One region of the Sporosarcina sp. FSL K6-1540 genome, then DNA from elsewhere that is predicted to be linked to it. Evidence: riboswitches for the same ligand, from Rfam matches in the RefSeq annotation. Region 1 holds a riboswitch; each other region holds the start of a gene.
The links. Region 1 has a riboswitch for S-adenosylmethionine ahead of MKY15_RS10320 (bifunctional homocysteine S-methyltransferase/methylenetetrahydrofolate reductase). Riboswitches for the same ligand answer to the same signal wherever they lie in the genome.

Region 1 (3,208 bases):
AATGGTTCGCTTTATGGCGGGAGATGTACGCATTTACCATAAAGATTCCTTCTCGGGTGTGATTCTAGATCAACTTGGATTTGCGCGCGCAGATGGACAAGATGTGGACGATTTTGCTGAAAAAGGCCTCACGAAAGAACGTATTCCAGCTATGGATGGCGATGTGCTCTTTTACTTCACTTATGAAACTGGAGATAACGAAGCAACGAAGCTTACAAACGACTGGATTGAGGATCCATTATTTAAAAATCTAAATGTCGCGAAAAGTGGAAACGTCTCACAAGTAAATGACATCATTTGGAACACTGCTGGTGGTGTATTAGCAGCGAACTTAATGCTGGATGATATTGAGGAGTATTTCTTGAAAAAGTAATTTAAATGGAATGAAATAATAAAAAGATGAAAACAGAAAACAGCCCGATGATGCGATATTTACTCGCTTCACTGGGCTGTTTTTTTATACATAATTTACTGTTCAGCTGCGTCTTCTTTAGGATACTTTATCACAAACGACGTTTTGGTGTTCTGATGTGGCCGAACTGCAAAAAAACTAACTAGTAAATCGTAAGCATACAAATTAAATAAAAAAGGTATGTATGGTAGGAGCCCAAACATACCTTGAAGTATCATTAATTATCCGGCTACTGGAACATCGTGATTAATAATACGATGGCTCCAAGCAGGATTGAAATCCATGCCAATGCTTTTTGTGGAGAAGCTAAACAGACTAAGCCTAAAACGAGTGCGCCACCACCTAACCAATAAGGAGCATAAAAGAACCCTATAGCCGCTAAAATTATTGCTAACCAACCAATCCAGATGCCCAAGGAAGTTTTCAAGTCAATGACCTCCCTTCAATTTGATGGGAACAACAACTGAGTAAACGGTTCGTTCGTTATTGTTCTTATAGTTTATTATATGCAGGGTTACAGAGGGGACAGTGGTTAATGGACTCATTATTAATATTATTATTATGTGCATTTAGCTCACTTAGGATGGGGGAGCAAGAGCGGCGGGTTACGCAATCAATTCTGGAAAAGGATCAATTGACAGAAGTGACTTATTGGTACCTTGATTGACCTATTTAAGCTAAGAGGGACGTAAGAATTTAAATGAAGGATGGCGAAAGGCTGTTTAGCAACTATGTTGTTTAAAGTGACAAGCAATAGTCTGAATCTGTGAAATAAATTAATTACTTTCCAAAAAGGTGTTGCTAATTTTCCAACAATGATGTAAAGTCTGTAATAACGTAACTAAGCAAATCCAATTTAATAGTTTTTCTTATCTAGAGAGGTATAGGGACTGGCCCGATGACACCTCAGCAACCGCCATTTTATGGCATGGTGCTAATTCCAGCAAGTTGATAACACGACTTGGTAGATGAGGAGAAGACTTATTCAGATTTAGAGTCTACTTCCTTTATTCAACATAGGAAGAGGCTCTTTTTATTTTAATTAATTTTCCCATTAAGTAACATATTTTGAAGAATGATGAAGAGAGTTTCCGGAACGGGACTTTGGGAAAGTGAAAGGAGCAAGTGATAGTCGTGAATTTACTAGATACTATGAAAGAACGAATTTTGATCGGTGATGGTGCAATGGGAACTCTACTTTATTCACACGGTGTGGATCTTTGTTTTGAAGAGCTGAACTTGACACATCCAGATCAAGTGCTTCGCATCCACCAAGCCTATATAGAGGCAGGTGCGGATATTATTCAAACTAATACGTATGGTGCGAATTATATCAAGTTAGCACGTCATGGGTTAGAGGACAGTGTAAAAAAGATAAATAAAGCCGCAGTTCAAATTGCGAAAAAAGCAGCGGGTAAAAATACGTTCGTCCTTGGAACTATCGGGGGTATTCATGGATCTCGAACATCCATTGGAACAAAGGATGAAATCAAGCGCAGTTTTAGGGAACAACTATATTGCTTACTTCTTGAGGGAGTGGACGGCCTACTTTTAGAAACTTATTACGATTTTGATGAATTAACAACCGTGCTCAAAATTGCACGTGAGGAGACAGATATCCCGATTATTACGAATGTTTCAATGCATGAGGCGGGGGTGCTCCAAAATGGGATAGAGCTCATAGATGCCTTACAGCAGTTGGAGGATTTAGGTGCAGATATAGTAGGCATTAACTGTCGCCTTGGCCCTCACCATATGCTGAAGTCTCTAGAAACTGTGCCGTTGATGAAGCGTGCTTTACTTTCGGTGTATCCGAATGCTAGTTATCCAGGATATAAGGATGGGAAACTTTTTTACGAAAATGAGCCTGAATATTTCGAGAAGTTCGCACTGAGTTTTCGGAAGGCAGGAGTTAGTTTAATAGGAGGATGTTGTGGGACGACGCCAGAACATATTAGGGCCCTAGTGAAAGGACTTACAATTCGGGAACCAATTCAAGAAAAGCTTGTTAAGAAGAAGGAGGTAAAGACAGAGGTTGTGGAGTCTGAATTGAAGGAATCTCAACCCCCAACATTGCTTGAAACAGTGAGAAAAAGACATTCGATAATTGTTGAACTTGATGCGCCCAAACATTTAAACACGGGCAAGTTCTTTGAGGGGGCTCAGGCGTTAAAGGATGCAGGCGTGGATGCCATTACACTGGCTGATAATTCCTTAGCGACGCCAAGAATTTGCAACGCTTCAATGGCTTCACTTGTTAAACAAAAGATTGGTGCAACACCTTTGGTCCATATTACATGCCGAGATCGCAATCTAATTGGATTACAGTCACATCTCATGGGATTACACACACTGGGTATTACTGAATTGCTAGCGATTACGGGGGACCCTACGAAAATTGGTGATTTCCCCGGAGCAACATCCGTTTTCGATGTGACATCCTTTGAATTGATTCAACTCATAAAGCAATTCAATGAGGGCATTTCAAAGTCTGGAAAGTCATTGCAACAGAAAACATCCTTTACTGTGGCAGCGGCCTTTAATCCGAACGTGCGTCATTTAGATCGTGCTGTGGAGAGATTAGAGAAAAAAATAGAAGCGGGAGCCGACTATTTTATTACCCAGCCTATCTATAGCACGGAGAAGATAATTGAAGTATACGAGGCAACAAAACATATTGAGACGCCAATTTACATCGGAATTATGCCGCTGACTTCATCGCAAAACGCCGAATTTCTACACAATGAGGTACCAGGCATTAAGTTGACGGATCAAGTACGTGCAAGAATGGCTTTA
Region 2 (3,208 bases), 460 kb from region 1:
TTGTGAAAACATTTATTTCAACAGGCGAGCCCATGCACGAATTATCCGTTGCTGTGCCATTTTCAGTGGAATAAGAAATAAACCGGAACAAAGCATATGAGCCTTGTTCCGGTTTATCAGTTTAACCCCAAACTTCCTTTGCCACGTCCACAATGAATTTCAACTTTTCCCATTGCTGCTCTTCTGTTAGCTTATTGCCGTGATGCGTTGAAGCGAATCCGCATTGCGGACTTAAGCATAGTTGTTCAAGTGGCACGTATTGTGCGGCTTCTTGAATACGCGCAATGACCGCATCCTTGTCTTCCACTTCTCCATTTTTCGAAGTAACAACACCAAGGACAACCTTCGCTCCGCCGTTTGGCACATGATCCAACGGTTTAAAGTCTCCTGAACGCTCGTCATCATATTCAAGGAAGAAGCCATCCACTTTTTCTTTTGCAAGAAGTGTGGGTGCAATCAGTGCGTAGCTTCCCTCAAACGCCCACGTCGATTGGTAATTTCCACGACATAGGTGTGTTGTTACGAAAAGATCTTCAGGTTTGTCTTCCAAAACGCCATTAATGACGCGTAGTGCCAAGTCGATTAGTTGTTCTCTTGAATAGGCTCCGTCGTTAAACGGGATATTCGGCGCAGAAAGCCCCGCAATATAGACATCATCCAACTGCAAGTAGCGTACACCAGCTTCGTAAAATGCTTTCAAAGCATCTTTGTATGCTTGAATAACATCGTTGGCAAATTCTTCAATGTCAGGGTAAATCGTTTCATCACGAATTCCGATATTAAAGAGCTGATTCGGACTTGGAATCGTTTGTTTCGCAACGGCACGGCCGCCTACGATTTCATTAAACTCAACAAAGTCTTGAATGAATGGATGATTAGGGTCAAACGAAATCTTGCCTGTGTTTCGAACGTTATATCGTTCTGTTTCAATACCATCAAATACGTAGCCAGTCTCTGGCACATACCCTTCAATTCCGTTCAAATGCTCCAAGAAGTCTAAATGCCACCACGTACGTCTAAATTCACCATCTGTTACAAGTTCCAAACCAACTTCGATTTGCTTATCAACCACCCGTTTAATTTCCTGTGTTTCTACTTCTCGTAATTGTTGTGCAGTAACTATGCCTTCTTTGAAGTCTTTGCGTGCTTTATGCAAATTATCTGGTCGTAGTAAACTTCCAACGTGATCCGCTCTGAATGGTGCTTTCGTTAGTGTTGTCGATTGATTTGTCATGGTATATTCCTTCTTTCTTTTTTTAGTAACTTTAGTTTCTAGAAAGTGAGAGACAAATAAAAAACCTCTTCTAAATTCCAAGAAGAGGTTTTGCGAATTCGCTATTTGCTCTTCTCATCTCCAAGCTGTAAGCATTACACTTAAGCTTCTGGAATTAGCACAGTACTTTAAAAGTCTGTTGCTGAGGTATCATCGGGCCAGTCCCTACACCTCTCTGGATAAGAAAGTTACGTATTTAGTTGTTAACTAGTACAATACAGACTTCAGAATAGAATGTCAATACAAAAAACATATATTATTTTGATTATACTATATATGTTGAATTAAAGAATCCCATTGAATCTGCTGTGGCGCTAATAATGAGAGAGTTTTAATTCGGGGTGTGGATTTTAGATCGCTTGGCTCTTTGGGGATGCCTTTCGCCGTGCCTGCGCTAAGGTGTTCATTATCGAGAGAAATATAATTTTGAGATGTATATGCCAAGATTATTATGTGATTACTAATTATATTCAAGAAAAGCGCAAGGCGCCCTTTAAGACGCGACAGAGATGAGTCGATTCAGCGACGTGGCGATCTTTGACACATAGCTGTATGGTAAATAAAAAGGAGGGAGTGAGTGTACACAAACGATTAATGAATTCTGTAGGGTATAACGATTCCTTGGTTAGACGGGGATTAATAAAAACATTTACCTATACGATACTAAACGACATAAATATCACAAAGGATAAAAATGGCGGATTATTTACAAAATATGTACTCTTCCACGGTGGTTATGAGGGCCTCGTCGCAAATATTTAAACGTTCGTTTGCGCATTTGGTTAGATGAACTGCTTGGTATTTATTTTTTGATGGTAGATATTAATTATAGAAGATTATTAAATTAAGGAACAAAAAAAGAAGAGACTATAAAGCCGCTTCTACTTTGATTTAACGTGAATTAAGCCCAACAAACAATAATTTGAGCACTTTTACTGCTACAACTTGATGCCTCCGCATTAGAGGCTGAACCGAATGTTGCCCCAACTAGTCCAAAAGTTATAACTGATGCAAATATTACTTTTTTAATTTTAATTTTCATTTTATTGAATTAACCTCCTTAAATAGAATTTTTATACAACTAGTATATTACTAGGTTATTTTTTAATTGTCAATCTATTGGCTCAAATGTGATTATTCGTATTTTATTCTAGGTTGATAAAATCTGTAACGAAAAAACTTAAAGATCTCCTATTGAATATCTTTTTATCACGCGTGTTGATTAACCAAGTTATTCCAATAATATATATACAAAAAGAGAGTGCCTCTTGTAAAATGTAAGTTACCACACCAACATTTACGAAAAGAGGCTTCTCTCATGAATAAGAATATCACTCTTCAAACATTAATTTAAAACTTTCTTTCAGAAGATGAACTACAAGCGATTTTAAAAGAATTTGATTACGTGGAAACAGCCCGTAAATGCACGGTTTCCGTGCTCATCTCCTATCTCGTCACTACGGCAGCAAAAGAGTGGAAAAGCTTAAGGTACTCGGCGGATTTGGGTGCCAGTGTCGGCCTAGTGTCCGTCGATCATTCGTCTCTTTCAAAGCATTTGAAGAAGCTTGATTAGCAATCATTAAGCGTGTCTTCGAAGTCATCGTGGGTAAGTTGAACCGCGCTGCGCGTCGTAAGCTAAAGATGTCAAAAACGCTTCTATCCATTGACTCAACGACAGTTACTGTAGGGAAAACATGCTTACCCTGGGCGGTTTTTCACGGTGAACGTGCAGGAATTAAACTACACGTGGGCTTTACGAATGAAACCGTGATGCCTCTTAAAGTCGTTGAAACGATAGGCTAAAAAATGATGGACCAATTGGAAAAGAGCTCGAAGACAAGCGTTTTATTCTCGTGGGTGACCGTGCGTATTTTTCGATTGAAAAGGTCGATTTCTACGTAGGGAATGGCCAAGATTTTGTTTTTCGTTTGAAAG
Region 3 (3,208 bases), 840 kb from region 1:
TGGTACCGCTAGTTCGATTGCTTGTGCAAGGTCTGCAATAATATCTTCCGCGGATTCAAGGCCCACCGATAGTCTAATCAATTCTTCAGTCACACCTGATTTTTTTAAGTCCTCAGGCCCAAGCTGCTGATGCGTCGTTGAAGCTGGATGGATAATTAGTGATTTTGCATCCCCAACATTCGCAACATGCGACCAGATTTTGACGTTATCAATCACGTTCCGGCCTGCATCCCGTCCACCTTTAATACCAAATACAATAATGGAACCGAAGCCGTTTTTCAAGTACTTTTTCGCAAGGTCATAAGATGGGTGATCTTCGTTGCCTGTATATGTTACCCATTCGACAGATGGATGTTTTTTCAAGAACTCCGCTACTTTAACGGCATTTTCATTATGTCTTGTCACACGCAAATGCAGTGTTTCAAGTCCTTGGAGGAAATTAAATGCACTATCTGGATCTAAGCAAGGTCCGAAGTCACGCAATAGTTGAACGCGTAGTTTAGTCGCAAATGCCGCCGCTGCTGTATCAATTCCGTAACGGAGACCATGATATGACGCATCAGGCTCTGTGAAGCCAGGAAACCTCCCTTGCGTCCAGTCAAATGTACCCGCATCAACAGCAACTCCACCGATCGTGGTACCGTGTCCGCCAATCCATTTTGTAGCGGAATGGATGACAACATCCGCACCAAATTCGATAGGATTCGAACCATATGGCGAAGCAAATGTACTATCAATAAGAAGCGGTAGTCCGTTTTCATGCGCAATGTCCGCAACCGCTTCAATATCGAGTACATGAAGACTCGGGTTACCGATTGTTTCTGCGAATATTGCTTTTGTTTTATCTGTAATTGCTGCACGGAAGTTTTCAGGATCTGTTGCATCGACAAACTTTACATTAATACCGTAGCGCGGAAGTGTAGCGGCGAATAAATTATAAGTACCGCCATATAAGTTGCTTGCTGCGACAATTTCATCTCCAGCACCAGCTACGTTCAAGATAGAGAAAGCGATAGCTGCCATACCTGAGGAGAATGCAACTGCCGCCGTACCACCTTCAAGAAGCGCAATACGCTCTTCAAAAACTGCAACAGTTGGATTTGTAATTCGTGTATAGATGTTGCCTGCTTCTTGTAGTGCAAATAGTTTTTGAGCATGTTCTGTATCACGGAATACAAAAGATGAGGTTCTATGAATTGGAACTGCGCGTGAACCTGTTACAGGATCCGGTTTTTGTCCACCGTGCAGAAGAAGTGTTTCGGGTTGAAGTTTTGTCATCGTCATTACCTCCAGAGTTTTTTTAGATGGATGTGATTGTAATGGGCGGAGACGTTAGGGGTATTTTTGGAATGAAAAATAACCCCCTTCGCTTAAGAAGAGGGTTACGCTTTCGCTTATTCCTCCCCTTATCTTTCAGACCGTTCGCACGAATCTGTAGGAAGTAGCACCTTTGCAAGTTAGTCACTTGCTGGTTGCCGGGCATCGCAGGGCCTATTCCCTCCGCCGCTCTTGATAAGAGTTTGTGATATTCAGTTTTCCATCTTGTGACATAGTATAGTAGATATCTCAATACTTTGTCAATAGTTTACCGAATAATATTTCTGAAACTTGTGTCTATGTGGAATGTTACACTTAGACTACCGTTATTTTAGGAGGAACTTGATATGTGGTTATGGATTGTAGGCGTGCTCTTATGGGGATATGCAGTTGGTTGCCTGCATGGATCAGTTGTTGCGCAGAAAATATCCGGCGTTAACTTGAAAGAAACCGGTGTGAAAAATGCCGGTGCCTCGAATGCGACCATTGTTCTCGGGAAGAAGTTCGGCGCATTAGTTGCAGTAATCGATATCAGTAAAGGTGCAGGAGCTGTCTTACTTGTGCACTATTTCGCAGAAAACGCAGGATTTTCAGAAGCCTTTTTGGCTTTACTTTTATTTCTTACAGCCGCCGCAGCCGTTATTGGGCATAACTTTCCATTTTATATGAACTTTAACGGTGGAAAAGGAACAGCGACAATAATTGGTGTACTGCTTGCAATCGACTGGCAGATCGGTCTCATTGGTTTTGCATTATTTGTCGTCGTAGCGCTAGTAACAGACTTTCTCGTGTTTGGTGTGCTGATGCTCTACGTCACGCTCATCGCGATGGCAGTATTGGCAGACGGATACTGGCCAGTCGTAATAGCAACTTTGTTATTTGCAATCGCCATTTGGAAACATCTCGAGAATTTTCAGCGTATGAAAGAGCGTAGCGAGAAGCGCGTTTCAATGGTCTTCAGAAAAAATAAAACCAAAAACTGAGGACCCCTATAATTGGAGGTTCTCCGTTTTTGGTTTAGCAAGATTAAAAATCTCATCCTAACTCATGCATTTTCATTGAACACTTTCTTCATAACCGCAATAATAAAGTCCACGTCTTCATCGGTACAAGACAGCGGTGGGCTTAGCGCTAGAATATTGTTATAGCCAGCAACTGTATCGCCGTTCCTTCCAATAATAAGTCCATTCGCCTTACATTCGCCAATGATTTTCGCAACACGGGCGTTTGCAGCAGGTTCTTTCGTTTCTTTGTTCTCTACAAGTTCAATGCCTAACAAGAATCCGAGCCCGCGAATATCGCCAACAAAAGGATGATCCAATAAGCAAGCCAACTCTTTTAGAAGGCGCTCGCCAAGCTCAGCCGACCGTTCAACAAGATTTTCTCTCTCAATGATTTCAAGATTCTTCAACGCGACTGCACAAGCCGCAGGATTCCCGCCAAATGTATTAACATGGCGGAAATGACTGTTATCTTCTCCTGTATCGAACTTTTCATAAATATCTTTTCGAATAGCCGTAACCGAAAGTGGCAAGTAAGCGCTCGTTAGTCCCTTTGCCATCGTAATAATGTCCGGTTTCAACTTAAAATGCTGATGACCAAAGTCTTTCCCAGTTCTGCCGAATCCACAAATGACTTCATCAACAATTAGCAGTACACCGTGGCGTGTACAGATTTCCTGAACCTTTTCCAAGTAGATTGGATGTGGGATGAGTATACCGCCTCCTGTAATAAGCGGTTCCATAATAATCCCAGCGATTGTTTCCTTCTGTTCCCAAATGATTTTCTCTTCAAACTCTTGGGCACGTTGTATGTTGTACTCCTCAATTGACTGTCCCGCAGGTCTGCGGTAATTGTCCGGAGGGGCGATGTGCAAGAACCCCGGTGCAAG
Region 4 (3,208 bases), 420 kb from region 1:
ATTGACTTCGAAGCTTCAATTACACCTTTATCAATTTCCTGTAATGCAATCAACACCATTCTTGCATAAAACGGAGCCGCCCCAATAATAAGTGCCGGCATCGCTGCATCCGGTCCGCGGATTGTACCAAGAAGAAATTTCGTAAACGGAATAAGTAAAATGATTAATATGATAAACGGAATGGATCTAAAAATATTGACGAATGCTCCTGATATAATATTGACCAACTTATTCGACCAAAGTTGACCGGGACTAGATAGGAAGAGTAAAATTCCAAGTCCTAACCCAATAACTAAAGTGAACAATGTAGAAACCGCAGTCATATAGAGTGTTTCCACTGTTGCTTCCCACATTTTAGTCCAGTCGACATTCGGAAAAAGGTTTTCAATCATTACCGATCACCTCCGTCTGAACATCATTTTCATTGAGGTATTGAATTGCTTCCTCAATGATTGAGGAATCTCCAAGCAGCTGAAGTATCAGTGTGCCGTATGCCCCGCCATGTGTATGGGATATGTTTCCCTGCACGATATTCACATCGACAGTGAATTTCCGAATAAGACTTGCGAGCACAGGTTGTTCTGTCCGCTCCCCTACAAATACAAGCTTGATAAGCGTGCCGGCAGGAAATTCTTCCTTAATATGCGCCATTGCCTGCTTCGCCTCCACGGGTTCCGTCACTTGAGAGACAAACCGCTTTGTGATCGGTTCCTTCGGTGATTGGAACACATCCAGGACATCTCCCAACTCAACAACTTTCCCTGCCTCCATAACTGCAACTCTGTGGCAAATTTTCCGGATAACGTGCATTTCATGTGTGATAAGCACAATTGTCAGTCCGAGTCGTTCATTAATTCCTGTTAGAAGGTCTAGTATTGAATCCGTTGTTTCTGGATCAAGGGCTGAAGTCGCTTCGTCACAAAGAAGGACTTCAGGGTCGTTTGCAAGCGCACGAGCAATCCCTACGCGCTGTTTCTGACCTCCAGACAATTCGGATGGATATGCATTTTCACGACCAGCCAAACCAACTAATTCAATCAGTTCCGCCACTTTCTTATCACGCTCGGCTTTTCGTACACCCGCGATTTCAAGAGGGAAAGCGATATTCTCCTTCACTGTTCTAGACCACAGTAAGTTAAAGTGTTGGAAAATCATACTCACTTTTTTTCGTGCTTCCCTTAGCTCTTTCCCTTTAATTGCTGATATTTCTAGACTTCCTATTTTAACGCTACCTGACGTTGGCATTTCAAGACCGTTCAGTAGTCGAATCAACGTACTTTTTCCTGCCCCACTATAGCCGATGACTCCAAAAATCTCACCGTCAGTAATTTCAAGCGATACATTTTCGACTGCTGAAATACTACCTGGCCCTTCACCGTATCGTTTATTTATATCCGTTAAATAAATCATTTTTTTCACCTCAGAAAAATTGTTTTGTTACTAATTTTGTCTAGCTTCAGGCGCCACCCCCTCGGGTCACAAGGCAGTTCGCTGTGGTGGCTTAGGTACCGCCCCCCTTGTGCCTGTCGGGGCTGAGCGGCGCCTTCCGCTTTTCAATACAAAAAAGCCTTCCTGCAGACGGGCAGAAAGGCTTGACGTTATCGAAAATAAACGTTGTCCAATCTCTCATCTTTCAAAGCGTATGCTTTGTGTGACTTGGCACCATTTCACTTACGTGACGGTTGCCGGGCTTCGCAGGGCACTATCCCTCCACCTCTCTTAATAAGAGTGACCTATTCAATTGAATGTTAAGACGAAGTATATCAAAGTTCCATATCTATTGTCAATCTATTTCTTCAAGTAGATACGGTACTGATTGAAATGCATAAATTTTATGGGTTAAAACGCCATCCTTTTGTATAAGAAGGCAAGGAACGCTTTCGATTTCATAGTCAATTGCAATATTTTGTACGTAATTCAAATCTGCTTTCCCGATTGGTATTCCCGGTCTCATGACGGTAATAACTTCCATCATTTTAGATGCGACTGCACAAGTTCCACACATTGGTGTATATAAATAAAACGCTGCCACTGAAGACTCTTTCAAAGCCATCTCCCATTGTTCGCGTGTCCAAGTTTCCATTAATTCTACATCCTTTAAATTAGAAATTCCGGTCTGATTTTAAAATCCGCACCTTGTAGTATTGTAGCCAACACTTTGTATGGGGTCGTCTCCACTTCCCGATAAACCTTTTCTGTGTACAAATGGATTGCTGCCGGGAACTCTCTTTTGAATAAAACACGGGTCTTTTCTCCATCTTCATCCGCATCAACGAAGACAAATAGTTCATGTTCTTCGTAAGGTGCAAGCAATTCTTCAAGCCGATAAGGACTTACTGTGCCGTTCGTACAAATAATTTCGACAGGCTCAACAAGTATTCGTGCCAAACGTTTCTTATCCGAACCGCCCTCGACGATAATTACTCTTTCATCCGACACAAGAGGCCCCTCCTTCGCTCTTTTTTATATAAAGATGCAAAAAACGCCGAAAAAGTACCGGCGCCTTGTCTTAGTTATTCTCCGACAGTCATTTTTTCATACGCTTCAGCTGACATAAGTTCATCCAGTTCAGAAACATTTGAAGGTTCAACAACGATCATCCATGCATTTTCATACGGTGATTCATTGACAAATTCAGGGCTGTCTTCAAGTCCTTCATTCACTTCAATTACTTTTCCGCTGATTGGTGCATAAAGTTCTGATACTGTCTTAACAGATTCAACGCTTCCGAAAGGCTCGTCCGCTTTGATGTCATCTCCGACAGATGGAAGTTCAACGAATACGATATCGCCTAGTTCAGATTGTGCAAAGTGAGTAATACCGATGCGGTAGTTACCACCTTCGTCTTTTACCCATTCATGCTCTTCAGAATAACGCAGATCTTTTGGTGTGCTCATTCCGTATCCCTCCAAATAAATAGTTTCATTCTCTTCAATTCTGTCATATTTCTCGAATAAAGACAAGATAGGAAATCAGTTAGTCCATACTTTGTCGAACTCTTCTTCCTTGAATCCGACAGTCACCTTACCATCACCGAAGACAATTGGTCTCTTAATCAACATACCGTCAGATGACAGCAAGCTAATTTTCTCTTCATCTGTCATTGTGAGCAATTTGTCTTTCAAGTTTAGCTCTCTATATTTCGTCCCACTAACGTTGAAAAACTTTTTCAACTCCAAATCCGATGTCGCAATCATTTTGCCAAGTT

Region 2: linked by a shared signal. The riboswitch ahead of MKY15_RS08000 (5-methyltetrahydropteroyltriglutamate--homocysteine S-methyltransferase) and the one ahead of MKY15_RS10320 (bifunctional homocysteine S-methyltransferase/methylenetetrahydrofolate reductase) in region 1 are both predicted to bind S-adenosylmethionine.
Region 3: linked by a shared signal. The riboswitch ahead of MKY15_RS06110 (O-acetylhomoserine aminocarboxypropyltransferase/cysteine synthase family protein) and the one ahead of MKY15_RS10320 (bifunctional homocysteine S-methyltransferase/methylenetetrahydrofolate reductase) in region 1 are both predicted to bind S-adenosylmethionine.
Region 4: linked by a shared signal. The riboswitch ahead of MKY15_RS12410 (methionine ABC transporter ATP-binding protein) and the one ahead of MKY15_RS10320 (bifunctional homocysteine S-methyltransferase/methylenetetrahydrofolate reductase) in region 1 are both predicted to bind S-adenosylmethionine.

What each region holds. Positions count from the first base shown of each region.
Region 1 covers NZ_CP152018.1:2,214,921-2,218,128, forward strand. Annotated here, with positions in the region: gene MKY15_RS10310 (iron-siderophore ABC transporter substrate-binding protein) at 1-373, shown strand, start outside; gene MKY15_RS10315 (hypothetical protein) at 642-839, opposite strand; SAM riboswitch class I at 1,279-1,387, shown strand; gene MKY15_RS10320 (bifunctional homocysteine S-methyltransferase/methylenetetrahydrofolate reductase) at 1,547-3,208, shown strand, end outside.
Region 2 covers NZ_CP152018.1:1,758,688-1,761,895, reverse strand. Annotated here, with positions in the region: gene MKY15_RS08005 (immunoglobulin-like domain-containing protein) at 1-74, shown strand, start outside; gene MKY15_RS08000 (5-methyltetrahydropteroyltriglutamate--homocysteine S-methyltransferase) at 122-1,234, opposite strand; SAM riboswitch class I at 1,346-1,459, opposite strand; gene MKY15_RS07995 (hypothetical protein) at 2,175-2,315, opposite strand; gene MKY15_RS07990 (hypothetical protein) at 3,127-3,208, shown strand, end outside.
Region 3 covers NZ_CP152018.1:1,378,181-1,381,388, forward strand. Annotated here, with positions in the region: gene MKY15_RS06110 (O-acetylhomoserine aminocarboxypropyltransferase/cysteine synthase family protein) at 1-1,278, opposite strand, end outside; SAM riboswitch class I at 1,404-1,519, opposite strand; gene MKY15_RS06115 (glycerol-3-phosphate acyltransferase) at 1,665-2,300, shown strand; gene MKY15_RS06120 (aspartate aminotransferase family protein) at 2,363-3,208, opposite strand, start outside.
Region 4 covers NZ_CP152018.1:2,636,922-2,640,129, reverse strand. Annotated here, with positions in the region: gene MKY15_RS12415 (methionine ABC transporter permease) at 1-392, opposite strand, end outside; gene MKY15_RS12410 (methionine ABC transporter ATP-binding protein) at 385-1,410, opposite strand; SAM riboswitch class I at 1,624-1,729, opposite strand; gene MKY15_RS12405 (thioredoxin family protein) at 1,784-2,083, opposite strand; gene MKY15_RS12400 (toprim domain-containing protein) at 2,098-2,439, opposite strand; gene gcvH (glycine cleavage system protein GcvH) at 2,514-2,897, opposite strand; gene MKY15_RS12390 (arsenate reductase family protein) at 2,973-3,208, opposite strand, start outside.